3 regions of the Pseudomonas triclosanedens genome follow, and region 2 is predicted to be linked to each of the others. Evidence: predicted binding sites of a transcription regulator. Region 2 holds the regulator's gene; each other region holds the start of a gene.
What was found. Region 2 encodes sigma-54, which starts transcription at its own class of promoters, with help from an activator protein. Its sites were predicted from a motif close to ANTGGCATNNANNTTGCTNT; they were not measured.
Positions count from the first base shown of each region.

Region 1: OU419_RS05070 (pilin) is a predicted target of sigma-54. The motif match lies at 2,098-2,117, and genes of this name have one in related genera.
Region 3: OU419_RS11960 (CmpA/NrtA family ABC transporter substrate-binding protein) is a predicted target of sigma-54. The motif match lies at 2,179-2,198, and genes of this name have one in related genera.

Region 1 covers NZ_CP113432.1:1,063,313-1,070,768, forward strand. The annotation lists gene OU419_RS05060 (type II secretion system F family protein) at 1-230, opposite strand, end outside; gene pilB (type IV-A pilus assembly ATPase PilB) at 234-1,937, opposite strand; gene OU419_RS05070 (pilin) at 2,165-2,641, shown strand; gene OU419_RS05075 (phosphoethanolamine transferase) at 2,719-4,446, shown strand; gene OU419_RS05080 (fused MFS/spermidine synthase) at 4,416-5,027, shown strand; gene OU419_RS05085 (spermine/spermidine synthase domain-containing protein) at 5,042-6,535, shown strand; tRNA gene OU419_RS05090 (tRNA-Thr) at 6,641-6,716, shown strand; gene galE (UDP-glucose 4-epimerase GalE) at 6,767-7,456, opposite strand, start outside.
Region 2 covers NZ_CP113432.1:1,162,391-1,169,846, reverse strand. The annotation lists gene lptA (lipopolysaccharide transport periplasmic protein LptA) at 1-233, shown strand, start outside; gene lptB (LPS export ABC transporter ATP-binding protein) at 233-958, shown strand; gene OU419_RS05505 (RNA polymerase factor sigma-54) at 1,197-2,699, shown strand; gene hpf (ribosome hibernation-promoting factor, HPF/YfiA family) at 2,778-3,086, shown strand; gene ptsN (PTS IIA-like nitrogen regulatory protein PtsN) at 3,097-3,564, shown strand; gene rapZ (RNase adapter RapZ) at 3,567-4,424, shown strand; gene OU419_RS05485 (HPr family phosphocarrier protein) at 4,457-4,729, shown strand; gene pmbA (metalloprotease PmbA) at 4,788-6,137, opposite strand; gene yjgA (ribosome biogenesis factor YjgA) at 6,254-6,778, shown strand; gene tldD (metalloprotease TldD) at 6,819-7,456, opposite strand, start outside.
Region 3 covers NZ_CP113432.1:2,533,934-2,541,389, forward strand. The annotation lists gene OU419_RS11950 (polysaccharide lyase family 7 protein) at 1-75, opposite strand, end outside; gene OU419_RS11955 (ANTAR domain-containing response regulator) at 292-870, opposite strand; gene OU419_RS11960 (CmpA/NrtA family ABC transporter substrate-binding protein) at 873-2,069, opposite strand; gene acnB (bifunctional aconitate hydratase 2/2-methylisocitrate dehydratase) at 2,450-5,059, opposite strand; gene OU419_RS11970 (DUF1289 domain-containing protein) at 5,440-5,916, shown strand; gene OU419_RS11975 (universal stress protein) at 5,971-6,834, opposite strand; gene miaE (tRNA-(ms[2]io[6]A)-hydroxylase) at 7,031-7,456, shown strand, end outside.

The DNA of each region.
Region 1 (7,456 bases), 99 kb from region 2:
GTGGACATCTGCCGGGTGAACAGGGCGATGTCCATCGGCTTGATCTTCTTGCCCGCGCTGAAGAGGGACACCCCCTTCTTGCGTACCTTGGTCGGATTGATGCCCTGCTTGCGAAGCTGGGCCTTGACCAGCATCTGGTTGGTGCCGGAAAGCTCCCCTTTGATCTTCCCGCCCTTTCTATCGGTGCCTTCCCACAGGAAAACACTCGTTTTTAATGCTTTTTCCGCCATGGATTAATCCTTGGTCACGCGGTTGACTTCTTCGAGGCTGGTAATGCCTTGCATGGCTTTCATCAGGCCCGAAGTGCGCAGATCATTGAAGCCTTCTTTGCGGGCTTGTTCCGCGATCTGAATGGAGTTGCCTTCTTCCATGATAATTCGCTGCAGTGGGGGAGTGTTTTTAACCACTTCATAAATACCCACTCGACCTTTATAGCCGCCCTTGCAGTTTTCACATCCAACCGGCGCATAAAGCTTGAATGTGCCGATAGCGCTTTCCGGGAAACCTTCATGCAGTAATGTTTCCCGTGGCACGTCGTGTTCTTTCTTGCAGTGCGGGCAGAGTTTGCGTGCCAGACGCTGGGCGATGATGAGGTTGACCGAAGTGGCCAGGTTGAACGCGGCGACACCCATGTTCAGCAGGCGCGTGAGCGTTTCCGCGGCGCTGTTGGTGTGCAGCGTGGACATCACCATGTGCCCTGTCTGCGCTGCTTTGATCGCGATTTCGGCGGTCTCCAGGTCACGGATCTCACCGACCATGATGACGTCCGGGTCCTGGCGCAGGAACGCACGCAGCGCCTGGGAGAAGTCCATGCCCTGACGCGGATTGACGTTCACCTGGTTGATGCCCTCGAGGTTGATCTCGACGGGGTCTTCGGCAGTGGAAATGTTGATGTCGGGGGTGTTGAGGATGTTGATGCCTGTGTAGAGCGAAACGGTCTTGCCCGAACCGGTCGGGCCGGTCACCAGGATCATGCCTTGCGGCTGTTTCAGCGCTTCGAGGTAGAGCTGCTTCTGGCTCTCTTCATAACCCAGCGCATCGATCCCCATTTGTGCGCTGGAGGAGTCGAGGATCCGCATCACGATCTTCTCGCCCCACAACGTGGGCATGGTATTGACGCGGAAGTCGATGGATTTGCTCTTCGAGACGCGCATCTTGATCCGGCCATCCTGGGGCTTGCGGCGCTCGGAGATGTCGAGGCCCGCCATGACCTTCAGGCGCGCGGAGATTCGGCTGGCCAACTGGATCGGCGGCTTGGCGACCTCGTGCAGCATGCCGTCGGTACGGAAGCGCACACGGTAGATCTTCTCGTAGGGTTCGAAGTGGAGGTCGGAAGAGCCGCCCTTGATTGCATCGAGCAGCATCTTGTTGACGAAGCGCACCACCGGAGCGTCATCGGCGCTATCGCCGCCGACATCCTCCTTGGGCTCGGCGTCGCCGCTTTCGATGTCCAGGCCGTCCAGATCGACGTCGCCTAGATCGTCGAGTCCGCCCGAAGCACTTTCAAAGACCTTCTCGATGGCATCGCCGAGCTTGTCATCTTCGACCAGGATCGCTTCGGTGGTCAGCCCCGTACTGAACTGAACGTCGGTGATGGCCTGGTGGTTGGTCGGGTCGGACAGGCCGACGAACAACTTGTTGCCCCGGCGCCACAGCGGCAGGACCCGGTGCTGGCGAATCAGCTTTTCGCTGACCAGCTCCTTGGGGATGCTTTCCCGGTCCAGACTGCTCAGGTCGCAGAAGGCAACGCCGAACTGTTCGGCTGCAAGCTCTGTCAGCGGCCGGCTCTTCACCAGTTTGTTCTGGACCAGGTAGGTCACCAGCGACAGCTTGTTGCGTTGGGCCTGCAATTGGGCCTGTTGCGCACTCTTTTCATCGAGCAGTTGCGATTGCACCAACTGGCGGGCAAGGCCGGACAGGACGACTTGATCGTTCATCGGAGATAAGCCAGGAAAGTAATTCTGTGCCTTATATCCTAGTTGGCCGTAGGAGCCAAATCAGCACCGGAGCGCTGCCCAAAAGTGTCACTTCCTGCGGAATTTTCATCTTTATCTTGTGGGAAGTTTCCGTAAAGCCCGCAGAATCGAGCGTAAGAAGATTGGCATGGATGATGCTTTCCTACTCTTCAGGTCCTAAGACCTTTTCTATAAACCTGGAGAGAAATATGAAAGCTCAAAAAGGCTTTACTCTTATCGAACTGATGATCGTGGTTGCGATCATCGGTATTCTGGCCGCCATCGCTATCCCGCAATACCAGAACTACGTTGCCCGTTCCCAGGTTGCCCGTGTGGTTTCTGAAGCTGGCTCCCTGAAAACTGCTGTTGAAACCTGCACCCTGGAGTCCAAGACCACCGTTGGTACTGGCTCTGGCGAGTGTGATCCTACTGCCACCGGTTCCAACCTGATTACCGGTGCGTCGCAGGTCAACGCGCAACTGGCCGCCGGTACTGGCGTTCCGTTCGTGACCGTTGGTACTGCTGCTGCTGACGCTACTATCGTTGCAAATTTCGGCGGCAATGCTTCCCCGGTCCTCACCGGCACGAACGTTACCTGGACTCGTAACCGTCAGACTGGAACTTGGGTCTGCACCACCACTGCTCCGGCCAATCTGCGTCCGAGCGGTTGCTCTGCTTCGTCCTGATAACTCGGGATATGGACAAAAAGGCCGATTCGTCGGCCTTTTTGTTTGTCCGGCCCCATTGAAATTGCTGCGGTACGATGATGGTTGCCAAGCGAATTGATCTCGCTGCTGTTGCGCTACTGGTGTTGCTGGTAATCCTCCCAAACCTGGTCTGGTGGTACCGGGCAGGCTGGGTTGAGGCAGGACAAGCCGGTCTGCTCCCGGCGATCCTTATAGTCTTCTTCCTGCTGGCGCTGGTCCCTCGCTTCTGGGTGGCTGCCTGCGTATTGCTGCCATTCCTCATCCTGTCGCCACTGGAGTCGCTGTACATCGGCGCGTACGGACGCCCGAGCACCCAGCATGTGGCGGCGATTCTTGCCGAGACCTCTTACTCCGAGGTGGCCAATTTCCTTTCGGGCAAGCTGTTGTCCGTGCTGCTCGGGCTCTGCGTAAGCATGGCTGCGTCGATCCTCGTCATCCGCCGGCTTTATCTCAGCAAGCTTTGCTTCCCGCTGCGTATCCGTGCGCTGATATTGGTGGGAGGGGCTTCTGCGTTCGTCATGGTAGGCGGAGCGGAGGCCTGGTACGGCCAGTTCGATATTGCCCGAGCCAATGTCATGGGGAGCGGGGATACGTTTCTCGAACGGCGCAGTTCCCCCGCCGCAGAAGTATTCCAGGACTCCTACCCGATTGGCGTGCCGCTGAGGCTGCGCAAGTTCTTTGCCGAACGCCAGATCATGCGTGACCTGGAAGCCAAGCTGGCCTCCTTCCATTTCGGCGCCGCACAACAGCCATCTCGCCAGGCGCGAGAGGTCTATGTGCTGGTGATCGGCGAGACCGGCCGCCCCGATCGCTGGGAGCTGAATGGCTACTCCCGACCAACCAATCCCGAGTTGCGCGGCGAGCCCGATGTAGTCAGTTTCCGCAACATGACGACCCCCTGGGCCTGGACTTCGATGTCCGTGCCCGCGATCCTGACGCGCAAGCCCGCTGGTGATGGGCGCTTCTTCTTCCCGGAAAAGTCCCTCATTACCGCTTTCCGCGAAGCGGGGTTCCGCACCTACTGGCTGTCCACCCAGAGCCCGCTGGGCGAGCATGACAGTTCCATCGCGCTGCACGCCCATGAGGCGGATGTCGTGCGCTTCCTCAATCCGGCCGACTACAAGGCATCGGGGTTGCACGATGGCGTATTGCTGTCCGCCATGTCGGATGTGCTGGCCAGGAACGAGCCCAAGCAGTTGATCGTGCTGCATACGCTGGGCGGGCATTTCAACTATGCCGATCGCTACCCGCGCGAGTTCGAGCGATTCACTCCCGCGATGGGGAGTGGAATTGCGGTCAACTTCAGCCGCAAGGACAAGTTGGTCATGAATAACGCCTACGACAACTCGGTGCTCTATACCGACCATGTTCTGGCCGGCGCGATCAAGCAGTTGCAGCAGGCCGATCTGATGGCGAGCCTGCTGTACATCGCGGACCACGGTGAAGTGTTGTACGACGGGGACTGTTCCGAGAATGGCCACGGCTACAACACGGTCTTCGACTTCAGAACCGCATCGATCTGGTGGGCGTCGCCGAAGTACAAGGAAGCATTTCCCGATTTCCTGAATGCCGCCCGTTCACGTCGGGATGCTCCGCTGGCTACTTACAATGTCTTCTATTCAATGCTGGACCTGGCCGGTATCCGGATTCCGGATTTCGATTCCAGCAAAAGCCTGTTCAATTCCCAATGGCGCGCTTACCCACGGCCTACCCAGGCGGGGGTCGATTTTGACGATTCAATCGAGGACGGTGCATGTCGGACGTTAAAGCCAAGGCCCCGGTAGATTTCCTGAGTCTGCTGTTTCTGTTATCCGGTCTTTCGGCACTGATTTACCAGGTGGCCTGGCAGCGCATCCTGTTCGCGGTCTTTGGCGCCGATATCCAGTCCGTCACCATCGTCGTGTCGGCCTTCATGCTGGGGCTGGGCACTGGCGCGCTGGCGGGTGGTGTGTTGGCCGACAGGTTTCCGCGCAAGGCCCTTCTGCTGTTCGCCCTGTGCGAGCTGGGTATCGGTGGCTACGGTCTGCTGAGCTCGGCGTTGATGCACGGTGCCGGCGATCTTTTCGCTGTGCAGGGGCTGGGGGTGATCGCCACGGTCAACTTCCTGCTGGTGCTGATCCCCGCGACGCTCATGGGCGGCACGCTGCCGATCCTGGTGCGCCATGTTGCCAAGCTGTGGGGCAATGTTGGCGAGGCTACCGGGCAGATGTATTCCGCCAATACTTTCGGCGCTGCGCTGGGGGCTGTGCTGTGCGGTTTTGTGCTGCTGAACTATCTGACACTCAGCCAGGTGATCCTGCTGGCTGGTGCGGTCAACTTCGCGGTGGCGATCGTGTCGATGGTGTTCCTTAGGAGTGACAAGTGAAAGCGACTGCATGGATGCTGGCGTTCGCGGCAGGCTTCATGAGCCTGAGTGTCGAGATTCTGTGGGTCCGCCTGATCGGTTTCGCCCACTTTGGGGTTCCGCAGGCATTTGCGTTCGTTCTTGTGGTGTTCCTGGCCGGCGTGGCGCTGGGTGCCGTGCTGGGCAAGCGCTTCTGTACGGGGCATGAGCGCGCGCTTGGCGCGGCGGGCGTGGCTCTGTTGCTGGCCGGTGCGATCGACATCGCCACGCCGTGGCTGATCGCCGCGAGCATCGCCGGCCCCTTCGCATTCCTCGCGAAGGTCGTGCTGATTCTGAGTTCCGCGGCGCTGAAGGCAGTGGCCTTCCCGATCGCGCACCACCTGGGGTCGAGCGATGCCGGGGGCAAGCTCGGTCGCTCGCTGTCGCGCGTCTACTTTTTCAACATCATCGGCTCGACCCTGGGGCCGATCGTGTTCGGCTTCTTCCTGCTCGATTTCATTTCCCTGCAGGCCGGCTTCACCGTGATCGGCCTGTTCTGTGTCGCTGTCGGGGCATTGCTGGTTGCGCGTCTGCGGGCGGCGTATGTCTTCTATCCGTTGGCAGGGTTGGCGGTCGTCGCATCGTTCCTGGTCGATCACAAGTCCAGCCATCTGGTCAGAGTTATGGCCGGGGAGGGGGATGCCCTGAAGGTTCACTATGTGGTGGAAAACCGGCAGGGGATCATTCATACGACGGAAGGTGAGTCCGCAGCCGAGGGCGACGCTGTTTTCGGCGGCAATGTATACGACGGCCGCACCAACGTAGACCTGCTGGTGAACAGTAACCGGATTGACCGCGCCTATCTGCTGACCTCGCTGACCCAGGCGCCGAAGAACATCCTGGTCCTGGGGCTGAGCACCGGGGCATGGACGCGAGTGGTCTCCGCCATTCCTGGTGTCGAGCGCATCGATGTGGTCGAAATCAACCCGGGCTACCTGGAGCTGATCAAGCGCTACCCGAGCGTCAGCCCGCTGCTCGACGACAAGCGCGTATCCATCCACATCGACGATGGGCGTCGCTGGCTCAAGCGGAACCCAGGGGCTCGTTACGACCTGGTGGTGATGAACACATCCTTCCACTGGCGCGCGAACAGCACGAACCTGCTGTCCCGGAACTTCTTGCAGGAGCTCAAGGGGCACATGACGCCCCAGGCGATCCTGGCCTTCAACTCCACGCGTTCTCCCGATGTGCTGGAAACTGCGGCCAATGTCTTCCCGCACGCTTACCGCTGGATGAACTTTATCTACTGTGCCGACTTTGACTTCCGTGAGCCGGGCGCCGATGTGCAGCGGCAGAGGCTGGCGCAACTGAGCCTGGAGGGTCGTCCGCTGCTGGACTTCAGCCGTGAGCGCGACAGGCAGGCACTGGCGGCGATGAGGGCTCAGCAATTCGAAACGGTGGATCAGGTGGCGGCCAAGACTGGCCGGCCGCTGGAGATCATCACCGACGACAACATGATCACCGAATACAAATATGGGATGGGGTTCTAGCCTGGTCCCGGCTCGGTTGAGTTCCTATAGTGGTTTTGATAGTTTACGCGGCGCTTCACAGCGTTACGGGCTGGCGGTATCGATCGTGGCGGCCCTGCAATCTCAGCCGGTGTAGCTCAGTCGGTAGAGCAGCTCATTCGTAATGAGAAGGTCGGGGGTTCGATTCCTCTTACCGGCACCATCTTCAACAAGAAGCCCCGCTTTCGAGCGGGGCTTCTTGTTTTCCGCGAGTCAGTTTTCCGCGTAGCCGTTGGGGTTGTGGTGCTGCCAGTTCCAGGCGTCGCGGCACATGTCGTCGATGCCGCGGATGGCGCTCCAGCGGAGTTCGCGAATCGCAAGGTCCGGAGCGGCGTGGTAGCTCGCCACGTCGCCGGGGCGGCGTTCGAGGAACTGCAGCGGCAGTTCGCGGCCGCAGGCTCTTTCATAGGCACGGATGATTTCCAGGACGCTATAGCCGCGCCCGGTCCCCAGGTTGAAAACTCGGGCTCCATCTGCTCTGTCCAGCCAACGCAGTGCGCAGAGATGGGCGCTGGCCAGATCGCAGACATGCAGATAGTCGCGCACGCCTGTGCCGTCCGGAGTGGGGTAGTCGCTGCCGAACACGCGGATGTAAGGCTGCTTGCCGGTGGCGACCTGGGATACATAGGGCATCAGGTTGTTGGGCGTACCATTGGGGTGCTCGCCAATCTCGCCGCTGGCGTGGGCGCCTACCGGGTTGAAATAGCGCAGTATGGCGATCTTCCACTGTGGGTCGGCGTGGGCGATATCCTTCAGCGCGAGCTCCGCCATCAGCTTCGAACGTCCATAGGGGCTGGCAGGGGCGGTCGGGGCGCTCTCGTGGATCGGGCTTTCGGCTGCCAGGCCGTAGACGGTAGCCGAAGAGCTGTAGATCAGCCGCTTCACTCCGTGGCGCTGCATCAC
Region 2 (7,456 bases):
CCAAGGCCTACGGCCTGACGATCCAGTACTTCGTCACCCAGAACCGCGTCGTGCTGATCGACCAGGCGAAGGTGATTCAGGAAGGCAATACCTTCGAAGGCGAGAAGATCGTCTATGACACCCAGCGCCAGATCGTCAACGCAGGCCGTGCCACGGGCACCCAGGTGACCACGCCGCGCCCGCGCATCGACATGGTCATCCAGCCCAAGAAAAAGCAGGATCAAGCGCAGTAATGGCCACGCTAACCGCCCAGCACCTCGCCAAGAGCTACAAGAGCCGGCAAGTCGTCCGCGATGTCAGCATGAGCATCGAAAGCGGACAGATCGTCGGCCTGCTCGGCCCCAACGGAGCGGGCAAGACCACCTGCTTCTACATGATCGTCGGCCTGGTCCGCGCCGACCAGGGCATAGTCCGCATCGACGACCAGGACGTCACCCACCTGCCCATGCACGGACGCGCGCGCGCCGGCATCGGCTACCTGCCCCAGGAAGCCTCGATCTTCCGCAAGCTGTCGGTGGCCGACAACATCAGCGCCATCCTCGAAACCCGCAGCGACCTCGATCGCGCCGGTCGCCAGGAAGCACTGGAAAGCCTGCTCGAGGAGTTCCACATCCACCACATCCGCGACAACCTCGGCATGAGCCTGTCCGGTGGCGAACGCCGTCGAGTGGAAATCGCCCGAGCCCTGGCCAGCTCGCCGAAGTTCATCCTGCTGGACGAACCCTTCGCTGGTGTCGACCCGATTTCCGTGGGCGATATCAAGCAGATCATCCATCACCTCAAGGCCAAGGGTATCGGTGTGCTGATCACCGACCACAACGTCCGTGAGACCCTGGACATCTGCGAAACGGCATACATCGTCAACGACGGTCAACTGATCGCCGAAGGCAGCGCCGAGAGCATCCTCGCCAACGACCTGGTGAAGGAAGTGTACCTGGGGCACGAGTTCCGCCTTTGACCCCAAGGCCGTCGCCAGGCGGCGTTCCCCGCTTTTCACACGACCCGGGACCTCACCCGGTGTCGCGCTTCGTGCCGCGCCCGGCCAGGCGGAATGCGGGGTTGTAACGAAAGGTCGACAGCCCCTAGGCAAAGCGCCCAAACTCAGGCATATAATTTGCTTCCTCGCGGCACCCCGGTGTCCGTAGTCGTGGATATGGCGCGCTTCGCGCCAGCGAACAAGGTGCCTAGTTCCAGCCATGAAACCATCGCTCGTCCTCAAGATGGGCCAGCAGCTGACGATGACTCCGCAGCTGCAACAGGCCATCCGACTGCTCCAGCTCTCGACACTGGACCTCCAACAGGAAATCCAGGAAGCCCTGGAGTCCAACCCGATGCTGGAGCGCCAGGAAGAAGGCGACGACTACGACAACAGTGATCCCCTGGCCGACGGTGACGACAGCCCCCCTTCCAGCGCCAGCGGCAATTCTCAGGACAGCTACCAGGAAAGCACCGCCCCCAACGCCGACAGCCTCGACGAGGACCAGTGGGCCGAACGCATTCCCAACGAACTGCCTGTCGACACTGCCTGGGAAGACATATATCAGACCAGTGCCAGCAGCCTGCCCAGCAACGATGATGACGAGTGGGATTTCACCTCCCGCACCTCCGCCGGCGAAAGCCTGCAAAGCCATCTGCTCTGGCAACTGAACCTGGCTCCGATGTCCGACACCGATCGCCTGATCGCCCTGAGCATCATCGACGGCATCAACGACGACGGCTATCTCGAAGAATCCCTCGACGACATCATCTCCTCCCTCGACCCGGAACTGGGCGTGGAGATGGACGAAGTGGAAGTCGTCCTGCGCCGCGTGCAGCAACTCGAACCCGCCGGCGTCGGCGCTCGCAACCTGCGCGAATGCCTGCTTCTGCAGCTTCGCCAGATGCCGGCCAATACCTACCTGCTGGCCGAAGCGCTGAAACTGGTCTCCGACCACCTCGACCTGCTGGGCAGCCGCGACTACAGCCAACTGATGCGCCGTATGAAGCTCAAGGAAGATGAGCTGCGCGAAACCATCGAACTGATCCAGTCGCTGCACCCGCGCCCCGGCTCGCAGATCGAGTCCGGCGAAGCCGAATACGTGGTGCCCGACGTCATCGTTCGCAAGCATAACGAACGCTGGCTGGTGGAACTGAACCAGGAAGCGGTGCCGCGCCTGCGGGTCAACTCGCAGTACGCCGGCCTGGTGCGCCGCGCCGACTCCAGCGCGGACAACACCTTCATGCGCAACCAGTTGCAGGAAGCGCGCTGGTTCATCAAGAGCCTGCAGAGCCGCAACGAAACGCTGATGAAGGTGGCAACTCAAATCGTCGAGCATCAGCGTGGCTTCCTCGAGTACGGAGAAGAGGCCATGAAGCCGCTGGTCCTGCACGATATCGCCGAAGCCGTGGGCATGCACGAGTCGACCATCTCGCGCGTCACTACGCAGAAATTCATGCACACGCCGCGTGGCATCTTCGAGCTGAAGTACTTCTTCTCCAGCCACGTCAGCACCTCCGAAGGTGGCGAGTGCTCCTCCACCGCGATCCGCGCGATCATCAAGAAACTGGTCGCGGCTGAAAGTCCGAAAAAGCCATTGAGTGACAGCAAGATCGCTGGTTTACTGGAGGCACAGGGCATTCAAGTGGCACGTCGCACCGTCGCCAAGTACCGGGAGTCCTTAGGGATTGCTCCCTCCAGCGAACGCAAGCGACTGGTATGACGTTGACCCACGCCAAGGTGTTCCGGCGGCAGGCCCCATAACCTGCCACTTACACACGGGCAATAAGGAGAAAGCGGTATGCAAGTCAACATCAGTGGACATCAACTGGATGTGACCGACGCCCTGCGCGACTACGTCGTCGAAAAACTCGGCAGACTGGAGCGCCACTTCGACAAGATAACCAATGTTCAGGTCATCATGGAGGTCGAGAAACTGAAGCAGAAAATCGAAGCCACCCTCCACATCGCCGGCGGCGAAGTGGTGGCCTGTGCTGAACATGAAGACATGTACGCGGCCATCGACCTGCTCACCGACAAGCTCGACCGCCAACTGATCAAGCACAAGGAAAAATACCTCGAGCGCCAACAGGGTGTTGGTGTTCGTTAACCCTCTCCCTATGATTCGACTCGAGCAAATCCTGACCCCCGGCCGTTCCCTGGTGAACGTGCCGGGCGGCAGCAAGAAACGCGTACTCGAACAAATCGCCAACCTGGTGGCTCGCGAGCTGCCAGGTTTCGATGCGCAAGACATCTTCGAAAACCTGGTGGCTCGGGAGCGCCTGGGCTCCACCGGTTTCGGCAATGGCATTGCCATTCCCCATTGCCGCCTCCCTGGCTGCCAATCGCCCATCAGTGCCATTCTCCACCTGGATTCCCCGGTCGACTTCGACGCTCTCGACGGCGCCCCGGTAGACCTGGTGTTCGTCCTGCTGGTACCTGAAGCCGCCACCGAGGAGCATCTGGAGCTGCTTCGGCAGATCGCCTCCATGCTCGACCGTTCCGACGTCCGTGACCGTCTGCGCCACGCCGCCAACGGCGAGGAACTGTACCGGATCGTCGTGGACTTCCAGAACAACGGGCACTGATCATGCGCCTGATCATCGTCAGTGGAAGATCCGGCTCGGGCAAGAGCACCGCGCTCAATGTGCTCGAAGACAGCGGCTTCTACTGCATCGATAACCTGCCGGCCAGCCTGCTTCCAGACCTGGCGCAACGTGCGCTGCTCCATACGGAACTGCTGCAGCCGCAGGTCGCCGTTTCCATCGATGCACGCAACCTGCCCAGCCAGCTGCAACGCTTCCCAGAGCTGCTGCAGGAAGCCCGCGACAAGCATATCCAGTGTGACGTTCTGTACCTCGATGCGGACGATGAAACCCTGCTCAAGCGTTTCTCAGAGACGCGCCGTCGCCACCCACTGACCACCGACACGCGCTCGCTGGCCGAGGCCATCGCCGACGAGAGCAACCTCCTGGCGCCAATCGCTGACCTCGCCGATCTCAAGCTCAACACTACGCACCTGAACCTCTATCAGTTGCGCGACGTGCTCAAGCTGCGCCTGCTGAACAAGCCCGAGCTGGGTACCGCATTCCTGGTCGAATCCTTCGGATTCAAGCGTGGCATGCCTGTGGATGCCGACCTGGTGTTCGATGTGCGCTGCCTGCCCAACCCCTACTGGAAGCCCGAACTGCGCGAGCACACGGGGCTCGACTCCGACGTGCAGGAGTACCTGGCCGCGCAGGCCGACGTCGAGGAGATGTACCAGGATATCCTCGGCTACCTGAACAAATGGTTGCCGCGCTTCGCCGCGAGCAACCGGGCCTACGTCACCATCGCCATCGGCTGTACCGGCGGCCAGCACCGCTCGACCTACCTGGCCGAGCGAATCGGCAAGGCCCTCAAGGAAACCCTCACCAACGTGCAGATTCGCCACCGCGACCTGAGCTAGTAGCAACACACAACAAAGGACAGCCCCTCGCGATGCCCGCCCTCGAAATCACCATCATCAACAAGCTTGGTCTGCACGCCCGTGCGGCAGCCAAATTCGTCGGCGTGGCGGGACGTTATCCCTGCCAGATTCGCGTTGGGCGCAATCCGGAAAGCACCGTCGACGGCAAGAGCATCATGGCAGTGATGATGCTCGCCGCCGGCAAGGGCACGAACCTGCACCTCGCGGCGGAGGGTGAGCAGGAGAACGAGGCGCTGGACGCGCTGGCCGAGTTGATCAACAACTACTTCGACGAAGGCGAATGATCAATACAACTTCCATGAAAAAGCCCGCCATCCGGCGGGCTTTTTCATGCTTGCGAAATCAGTTTCCGGCGACAGTCATGCGCTCCACCAGTACCGAACCGGTATGCAGATTGCCCCGGAACTCCACATCGTTGCCGATGGCCACGATGTTGCGGAACAGATCGCGCAGGTTCGCCGCAATGGTGACCTCCTGTACCGGGAACTGAATCTCACCGTTTTCCACCCAGTAACCACCAGCACCGCGGGAATAGTCGCCGGTCACGAGATTCACGCCTTGCCCCATCAACTCGGTGACCAGCAGCCCGCGCCCCATGCGACGCAGCAAGGCAGCCTGGTCTTCGTCACCGTGACTGACGAACAGGTTGTGCACGCCGCCGGCGTTCGCCGTGCTGGGCATGCCCAGCTTGCGGCCAGAGTATGTGCCCAGCACGTACGAGACCAGGTCACCCCCTTCCACGAACGGCTTCGCATAGGTAGCCAGGCCGTCGTTGTCGAACGAGGCGCTGCCCAGTGCACCCGCCAGCAGCGGACGCTCATCAAGAGTCAGCCACTCAGGGAACAGACGCTGGCCCAGCGTACCTTCGAGGAACGATGACTTGCGGTACAGGCTGCCGCCGGAAATCGCCGAAAGGAAGTGGCCGAACAACCCGACCGCCACCTCTGGCGCGAACAGCACCGGAACCTCGGCAGTATCTACCGGACGGGCGCCCAGGCGGCTGGCTGCTCGTTCCGCAGCACGCCGTCCAATCGACTCAGGACTGGCCAGCAGGTCGCCCCGACGGTTGACGTCATACCAGTAGTCGCGCTGCATCTGCCCCTGGCCTTCCGCGATCATCACGCAACTCAGGCTGTGGCGGGTGCTGGCGTAGCCGCCAACGAAACCGTGGCTGTTACCGTAGACGCGGCAACCCTGGTGGGTGTTCACCGTCGTCCCATCGGCTTTGGTCACCCGCGCGTCCGCGGCGAAAGCTGCCGCCTCGCAAGCCAGGGCTCGCTCGACTGCCTGCTCCGGCGTGATCGGCCAGGCGTGGTAGAGATCCAGGTCAGGCAGGTCGCGCGCCATCAGCGCAGGGTCGGCAAGCCCCGCGCAATCATCTTCAGAGGCGTGCTTGGCAATGGCCAACGCTGCCGCCACGGTTTCACGAACGGCATCGATGCCGGTAGCCGACGTGCTCGCCGAACCCTTGCGCTTACCGACATACAGCGTGATGCCGAAGCCCTGGTCGCGGTTGAACTCGACGGTTTCCACCTCACCCTGGCGCACTGACGTGGACAATCCCTGCTCCACCGAGACCGCCACCTCACAGGCGCTGGCGCCCTGACGCGAAGCCTCGGCAATGATCCGCTCGACCTGCTCGCGCAGCTCAGGCAGGACATCCGGGCCTACTGCCGGGTTGTGTTCGCTCATTACGTGCCTCTCCTGTTCATATGCTGGCCGCCCTCTCGGACGCTGGCGACCTGCGCGGGCCGGACAAGCGGCCCTCGACTCGTTATCATGGCGGCGTTATCAACGAGACCCCCGCCATGGCTGAAATTCATGATGACGACTCGTTCTTCGGCGAGAAGAGCAAGTCGCAAGTCAAACGCGAGCTGCACGCCCTGCAGGACCTCGGCGAGCGCCTGACGACGCTCAAGCCCGAGCTGCTGGACCGCATGCCGCTCACCGACCCGCTACGCCGCGCGCTGGCCGAAGCGCCCAAGCACAAGGCCAATGCCGCGCGCAAACGGCACATCCAGTACATCGGCAAGCTGATGCGCGACCAGGAGGTCGACGCCATCCTCGCCCTGCTGGAGCAACTGGACAGCTCCACCCGCCAGTACAACGAACGCTTCCACGCCCTTGAGCGCTGGCGCGACCGCCTCATCGACGGCGGCGACGATGCCCTGGCCGCGTTCTTCGGCGAATACCCGGACAGCGACCGGCAGCATCTGCTGCAACTGATCCGCCATGCTCAGCACGAGGCCGCTCACAACAAACCTCCAGCTGCAGCACGGAAAATCTTCAAATACATCCGCGAGCTGGACGAGCTCAAACGCGGCCTGCGCTGAGCGGCCGCGCCTTTCCCATCCAGCATTACCCGCAACAACCTCAGGCGCCCGTGCCGCCGACGGTGATCGCGTCGATCTTCAGGGTCGGCTGGCCGACACCGACCGGCACGGACTGGCCGTCCTTGCCGCACGTGCCGACACCGCTGTCCAGCGCCAGGTCGTTACCGACCATCGACACCCGGCTCATCACTTCCGGGCCGTTGCCGATCAGGGTCGCGCCCTTCACTGGACGAGTGATCTTGCCGTTCTCGATCAGATAGGCTTCGCTGGTGGCGAAAACGAACTTGCCACTGGTGATGTCCACCTGGCCGCCGCCGAGGTTGGCGCAGTAGATTCCACGCTCGACGCTGGCGATGATTTCTTCAGGATCGCTCTGCCCGGCCAACATGTAGGTGTTGGTCATACGCGGCATCGGCAGATGCGCATAGGACTCGCGACGCCCATTGCCGGTGCGCGCCACGCCCATCAGGCGGGCGTTCAGCTTGTCCTGCATGTAACCCTTGAGCACACCATTCTCGATCAGCACGTTGTAGTTGGTCGGCGTGCCCTCGTCGTCCACCGACAGCGACCCACGACGCCCCGGCAGAGTGCCATCGTCGACGATGGTGCAGAGGCTGGAAGCAACTTTCTCCCCCATGCGGCCGCTGTAGTTCGAGCTGCCCTTGCGATTGAAGTCGC
Region 3 (7,456 bases), 1.4 Mb from region 2:
CAATTGCTGGGTGGGGACTTCGGTGGGGCGGGGTTCGCTGGGGATGGTGAGGTTCCAGGTAGATAGGTCGATCATGCTGTCTCGCTCGCGATGGGTTCGGGCGCGGCCGGCGGGTTCCTGGCCGGCAGGCCGCACTGCGGACTTCCACGGTCGTGCAATGGAAGCGAGGGGGACCGCGCAAGGTGCGTCGCGGCGCGGGCAGCATACGCAGCGTGTTCGGCGGCGGGGGCCAGCAGCGCAACTGGCGTTCTGATCGCGGTATGCCGCCGCTGGCAGATGGCCGGCGGCGCGTCATTGCCCGAGCATGTCGTGCATGGCGATGATCTGCTCGGCCACCTGCACCAGCTTCTGTTGACGTCCCATCGCCTGCCGCCGCATCAGGGTATATGCCTCCTCTTCGGTGCAGCCCTTCATCTTCATCAGCAGTCCCTTGGCCAGCTCGACCCGCTTGCGCTCGGCCAGTTGCTGTTCGCGGGCCTGGAGCTGCGCGCGCAGCGCCTGGTCGCTCTCGAAGCGCGCCATAGCCACGTCGAGGATCGGCTGCAGGCGCTGCGCCTGGATGCCTTCGACGATGTAGGCGCTGACCCCGGAGCGGATGGCCTGGCGCATCACCTGCGGGTCGTGCTCGTCGGTGAACATTACGATGGGCCGTGGCTGGTCGCGGCTGACCAGCACCACTTGCTCCATCACGTCGCGACCGGGGGACTCGGTGTCGATGAGGATCACATCCGGACGCAGGACTTCCACCCGTTGCGCCAGGTCGATGGTCAGGCCGGACTCATCGACCACCTCGAAGCCGCTTTCCAGCAGGGCGGCCTTGAGGCGCCCGACTTTCTTCGGGGTGTCGTTGATCAGCAGGACGCGCAGCATGCTCAACCTCGCTCTACCAGGGCGTTCAGTTCGAAACCGCGGGCATAGCCGGCGGGATCGCTGCCGTCCCAGATGCGGCCGTCGATCAGTGCCGAACTGCGCAGGTCTGCTTCGGGCGCGGCCACGCCCACGGCCTCGGCGGCTTGCCGGTACAGCGCCAGTTGCTGGACCTGGCGGGCGACGCCGAGGTAGTCGATGTCGTCGCGCAGCAGGCCCCAGCGACGGAATTGGGTCATGAACCACATGCCGTCGGACAGCCAGGGCATGTTGGCCAGGCCGTGATTGAAGAAGCGCAGCGGGTGCGCATCCTGCCAGGCGTGGCCGAGCCCGTCCTGGTAGCGGCCGAAAAGGCGGGGCTCGATGCAGGAGAGCGGCGCGTCAACGTACTCATGGCCGCTGATCAACTGCGCGGTGCTGCGCAGGTTGTCTTCGCTGGCCTCGATGAATCGGCTGGCATCCAGCATGGCCATCACCAGCGCGCGTGCGGTGTTGGGGTACTGCTCGACGAAGCCGCGTGTGGTGCCCAGCACCTTTTCCGGGTGATCCGGCCATATCTGCTGGCTGGTCGCCAGTGTGAACCCCATTCCCTCGTCCACCGCCAGCGCGCCCCACGGGCCTCCTGCGCAGAAGCCGTCGATACGACCGGCCTTGAGGTGCTCCACCATCTGCGCTGGCGGGACCACCAGCGTGCGCACGTCGTGCAGTGGGTGGATGCCGTGGGCGGCCAGCCAGTAGTTCAACCACAGTGCGTGGGTGCCGGTGGGGAAGGTGTGGGCCAGGGTGAGTCGCGCACCGTTGTGGATCACGTGATGCCGGAGTGCCTCGACAGAGGTCACGCCATCGCGCAGCAGCGGTGCGGAGAGGTTGATCGACTGGCCGTTCTGACACAGGCCCATGAGCACGGCCATGTCGGTGGCAGGTGTGCCGCCAAGGCCGAGCTGGATGCCATAGATCATGCCGTAAAGGCTCTGGGCGGCGTCCAGTTCGCCACTGAGCAGGCGGTCGCGCAGGCTGGCCCAGGAGCTTTGCCTCCGTAGGTTGAGGGTCAGCCCGTAGGGCTGGGCGAAGCCCTGGGTGGCAGCGACTATCAGCGAGGCAGAGTCGCTGAGGGCCATGAAGCCTAGATTGAGCTCGGTTCTTTCCGGGGCATCGGAGCCGGCAACCCAGGCTAGGCTGTCCGGGCTTGTGCTGTCGATCATTTCCACCTCTGAATGCAAAAGGCGCCGCTCCACGGACCGTCGGTGGACGGGTGGATACGACGCCATTGTCTGTCAGGGGCCCACCGTTGGGCTGCCTGAGATCATGGGCTCAGCAAGGGATGTGCCAGTCGCGGCAGAAAAAAGAAGCCCCGCTCGAAGGCGGGGCGCAGAGGAAGGGAGCGCACCTCTGGAGGGTTCCATCAAGGGCACCTGAGCACGGATATCGGCAGGGCCTGTTGTCACCATAGCTGCATGGCCCGGTGGCGCAACGGTCAATAAGTATTAGCGCCATCGTGAGTGGGGCGTGGGGCGCTCTATTGCAGGTAACGCAGAAAAGAAAAGCCCCGCACTGGGCGGGGCTTTTCGTCACGCTAGGAGACTCAGGCCTGAACGACCGGGATCTTCGCGTTGGCCGCGGCTTCGCGGAACTCGGCGATCTGGTCGAAGCTCAGGTAGCGGTAGATATCGGCAGACATGCTGTCGATGTCCTTCGCGTAGGCCATGTATTCCTCGACGGTCGGCAGCTTGCCGATGATCGAGGAAACGGCGGCCAGTTCGGCCGATGCCAGGAACACATCGGTCGCGTCGCCCAGGCGGTTCGGGAAGTTACGGGTCGAGGTGGAAACCACGGTCGAGCCGGTCTGTACGCGAGCCTGGTTACCCATGCACAGCGAGCAGCCTGGCATTTCCATGCGCGCGCCAGCCTTGCCGTAGATGCCGTAGTAGCCTTCCTCGGTCAGCTGGTGGGCGTCCATCTTGGTCGGCGGAGCCAGCCACAGACGGGTCGGGATACCACCCTTGACCTTGTCCAGCAGCTTGCCGGCGGCGCGGAAGTGACCGATGTTGGTCATGCAGGAACCGATGAACACTTCATCGATCTTGCGGCCTTGAACGCTGGACAGCAGGCGAGCGTCGTCCGGGTCGTTCGGCGCGCAGAGTACCGGCTCCTTGACGTCGGCCAGGTCGATCTCGATGACTGCAGCGTATTCGGCATCCTTGTCGGCTTCCAGCAACTGCGGGTTGGCCAGCCAGGCTTCCATCGCCTTGGCGCGGCGCTCCAGGGTGCGGGCATCGCCGTAGCCTTCGCCGATCATCCAGCGCAGCAGGGTGATGTTGGACTTCAGGTACTCGGCGATAGCCTCTTCCGGCAGCTTGATGGTGCAACCGGCAGCCGAACGCTCGGCGGAGGCGTCGGACAGCTCGAAGGCTTGCTCGACGGTCAGGTCGTTCAGACCTTCGATCTCGAGAATGCGGCCGGAGAAGATGTTCTTCTTGCCTTTCTTCTCGACGGTCAGCAGGCCGGCCTGGATGGCGTAGTAGGGGATCGCATGGACCAGGTCACGCAGGGTAATGCCCGGTTGCAGCTTGCCCTTGAAGCGCACCAGAACCGATTCCGGCATGTCCAGCGGCATGACGCCGGTGGCAGCGGCGAAGGCCACCAGGCCGGAACCGGCCGGGAAGCTGATGCCGATCGGGAAGCGGGTGTGCGAGTCGCCGCCGGTGCCGACGGTGTCAGGCAGCAGCATGCGGTTCAGCCAGCTGTGGATGATGCCGTCGCCCGGACGCAGGGAAACACCACCGCGGGTCATGATGAAGTCCGGCAGGGTGTGGTGGGTCTTGACGTCGATCGGCTTCGGATAGGCAGCGGTGTGGCAGAAGGACTGCATCACCAGGTCGGCGGAGAAGCCCAGGCAAGCCAGGTCTTTCAGCTCGTCGCGGGTCATCGGGCCGGTGGTGTCCTGGGAACCGACGGTGGTCATCTTCGGTTCGCAGTAGGTGCCCGGACGCACGCCCTGGCCTTCCGGCAGACCGCAGGCGCGGCCAACCATCTTCTGGGCGAGGGTGAAGCCCTTGCCGCTGTCGGCCGGCGCTTCCGGCTTCTTGAACAGGTCGGAAGCACCCAGGCCGAGTTCGGCGCGGGCCTTCTCGGTCAGGCCACGGCCAACGATCAGCGGGATACGGCCGCCGGCGCGGACTTCGTCCAGCAGAACCGGGGTCTTCAGCTCGAAGGTGGTGACCACTTCGCCGCTGTCATGACGCACGACCTTGCCTTCATACGGGTACACGTCGATGACGTCGCCCATGGCCAGGTTGGTGCAATCGAATTCGATCGGCAGGGCGCCGGCGTCTTCCATGGTGTTGTAGAAGATCGGCGCGATCTTGGTGCCGAAGCAGAAGCCGCCGGCACGCTTGTTCGGAACGTAGGGGATGTCGTCGCCGAAGAACCACAGCACCGAGTTGGTGGCGGACTTGCGGGACGAACCGGTGCCGACCACGTCACCGACGTAGGCGACCGGGAAGCCCTTGGCCTTGACGGCTTCGATCTGCTTCAGCGGACCGACTACGCCCGGCTGGACCGGCTCGATGCCGTCGCGGGCCATTTTCAGCATGGCCAGGGCGTGCAGCGGGATGTCGGGGCGCGACCAGGCGTCCGGAGCGGGGGACAGGTCGTCGGTGTTGGTTTCGCCGGGGACCTTGAACACGGTCAGGGTCAGCTTCTCGGCGACAGCCGGACGGGCCTTGAACCATTCGCCATCGGCCCAGGACTGCAGCACGGCCTTGGCGGCGGCGTTGCCTTTCTTGGCGCGTTCGGCGACGTCGTGGAAGGCGTCGAACATCAGCAGGGTGTGCTTCAGTTGCTCGGCGGCGACTTCAGCCAGCTCTGCGCTGTCCAGCAGCTCTACCATCGTGGCGATATTGTAGCCGCCCTGCATGGTGCCCAGCAGCTCGACGGCGCGGGTCTTGTTCAGCAGCGGGGAGGTGGCTTCGCCCTTGGCGATAGCGGAGAGGAAACCGGCCTTCACATAGGCGGCTTCGTCGACGCCCGGCGGTACGCGGTTGGTGATCAGATCGAGGAGGAATTCTTCTTCGCCGGCCGGCGGGTTCTTCAGGAGTTCGACCAGACCAGCGGTCTGTTCGGCGTTCAGCGGCTGGGGCACGACGCCCTGGGCGGCACGCTCTTCTACGTGTTTGCGGTAGGCTTCAAGCACAGTTTTTCCCTCATCAGTGGTCCCGGAGGACGCGTATCCAGGAGACCCTTCCGATCCATTCGTCAGGCATGGTGGACGGTAATCCACGGACCTACGACGGCACCGGCGATCTCCGGGCAGAAGCTGTTTTCAAAGTTTTACGCCGGTGTGGCCTGGGACGAGTGGGCCTGGACGCTTGAGGGGTGCGCCAGGCCGCGCGGCTGCCGGAATCTGTGCTTCGTGACGCTTTGAAAACAGCTTCTTTCGGACAATGACGCCAAAAAGGCGGAGCAATTCTAATGGAAAAAGGCCGTGTTGGTAAGCCGATTTACCGCACCTCAAAGGGTGATCTTGCCTAGACAAAGGGCTAAGATGCCGGCTTTGCCCGTAACCTGTTCGCCATGTCTTCTCAGCGTATCAAAACCCCCTGCGTCGGCCTTTGCTCGACGGTCTACGGTGACCTGGTCTGCCGTGGCTGCAAGCGTTTCCACCACGAGGTGGTGAACTGGAATGGTTACAGCGACGACGAGAAGCGTTCGGTGTGGACGCGCCTGGAACTGCTGCTGGGGCAGGTGATGATGGCCAAGGTCGAGGTCTTCGATCCGCAGCGTCTGCGCGTGCAGCTTGAGCAGCGGCAGATCCGCTTCGTCCCCGATCAGTCGCCGTATTGCTGGGCCTATCAGTTGATTGCCCGTGGCTCGCGGATGATCAACCAACTGGAGGCATATGGCCTGGCGCTGCTGCCGGAATTCCGTGGCTGGGCATTGCCGGACCTGCGCGATGCGATCGACAAGGAGTTCTTCATCCTTTCCGAGGCGCACTATGAGCGCTATATCGCACCGCGATTCCTGGCCGAGGGCATGGAAACGCGCATCTGAGCAACCCGCCATTGAAAAAGCCGCCCTGGAGGCGGCTTTTTCTTGGAGGTGCGTCTAGCGTTGGGCGACCAGTTCCTCAAGGTGGGCGATGATGTCGTCCGGCTTGAGGACCAGAATGTCGCTTTCCAGCGCGTCGAGCACGACTTCGGCGGTATTGCCGATCAGAGCGCCGGAAAAGCCGGTGCGCGCCACGGTGCCGATCACCGTCACAGCCGTGTCGAGGTGATGGGCGGTGCTCGGTATGAGTACGTCCGCCGGGCCTTCCTCGATGTGCAGGTGCTCGTCGTCGACGCCATATTCCGCCTGGAAGGCGCGGCAGGCCTCGCGGTACTTCGCTTCGATGGTCTCGCTGAGCTGGAAGGTCGGGTCAGCGGCCGAAAGCATCGGCGAGGGGTGGGCGCTGATCACGTGCAACTGGCCATGTGCCAGGCCGGCGATGTCGTAGGCATGGCTGACGATTCCCGCATGCAGCGTGCGGTGCTCCGCGTCATTGTTGCCAACATCCACGGCGGCGAGAATGTTGCGGCCGGCCCAGGGCTGTTCGGTCTTTACCAGCAGCACAGGGGCGGGGCAGTAGCGCAGCAGCTTCCAGTCATCCGGGGTCAGCAGCGCCTTCTTCAGTGGGTTGTCCGGGCTGTGCTGCTTGATCACCAGGCCGCAGCCCTCGGCTTGCTGCTCGGCAATGATGGTGTGGTGCAGGCTGTCTTTCCAGGCTTGCCGGCATGATGCGCTGAAACCTTCCTGGAGCAGGGCTCCGGTGGTTTCTTCGAGTTGAGCGCTGAAGTCGCCGCGCTTCTCGCAGGCCAGCAGGTGCAGGTGGGACTGTGTGACGCTGGCGATCAGTCTGGCCCGTTTGAGGGCGAGACCGTCCGGCTGGTCGGGGTCCACGACTACGAGGATGCTACGGATGGCTTGCATGATCGTCTCCCTTCGTGCGCGTTGTTATATGTGGAACAACTGTAGTCGGGATATCGCCTTGATGACGTTGAGGCATATCAAGGCCGGAAGCTGGTTCCGCGCGGCGGCATTCGTATAATGCTCCGCCTCGACGACACCGGCCAGCCTGACGCCGGTGTGGCGAGTATCGCCGAGTGGCTTTTCGTTGGAGTGGAACATGCTGTCTGAAATCAGGGAATTCCTCGGTTGTGCCACGCCGGATGCGTGGGTGGAGGCCGCTCTGCGGGATCAGGCGGTAATGCTGATCGACCACAAGAACAACGAGTTCAAGGCCGCCAGCACGGCTTTGGCCCTGATCGCCAAGTACAGTGCCCACGAGGATCTGGTGAACTTCATGTCGCGCCTTGCGCGCGAGGAGCTGCGCCATCACGAGCAGGTCCTGACGATCCTGAAGAAGCGCGGTATCCCGCTGCGGCCGATCTCCGCGGGCCGCTATGCTTCCGGCCTGCGCGCGGTGGTGCGTAATCACGAGCCGCAGAAGCTGGTGGACACGCTGATCGTGGGTGCCTTCATCGAATGCCGCAGCTGCGAGCGTTTCGCGGCGCTGGTGGATCACCTGGATGCCGATCTGGCAAAGTTCTAC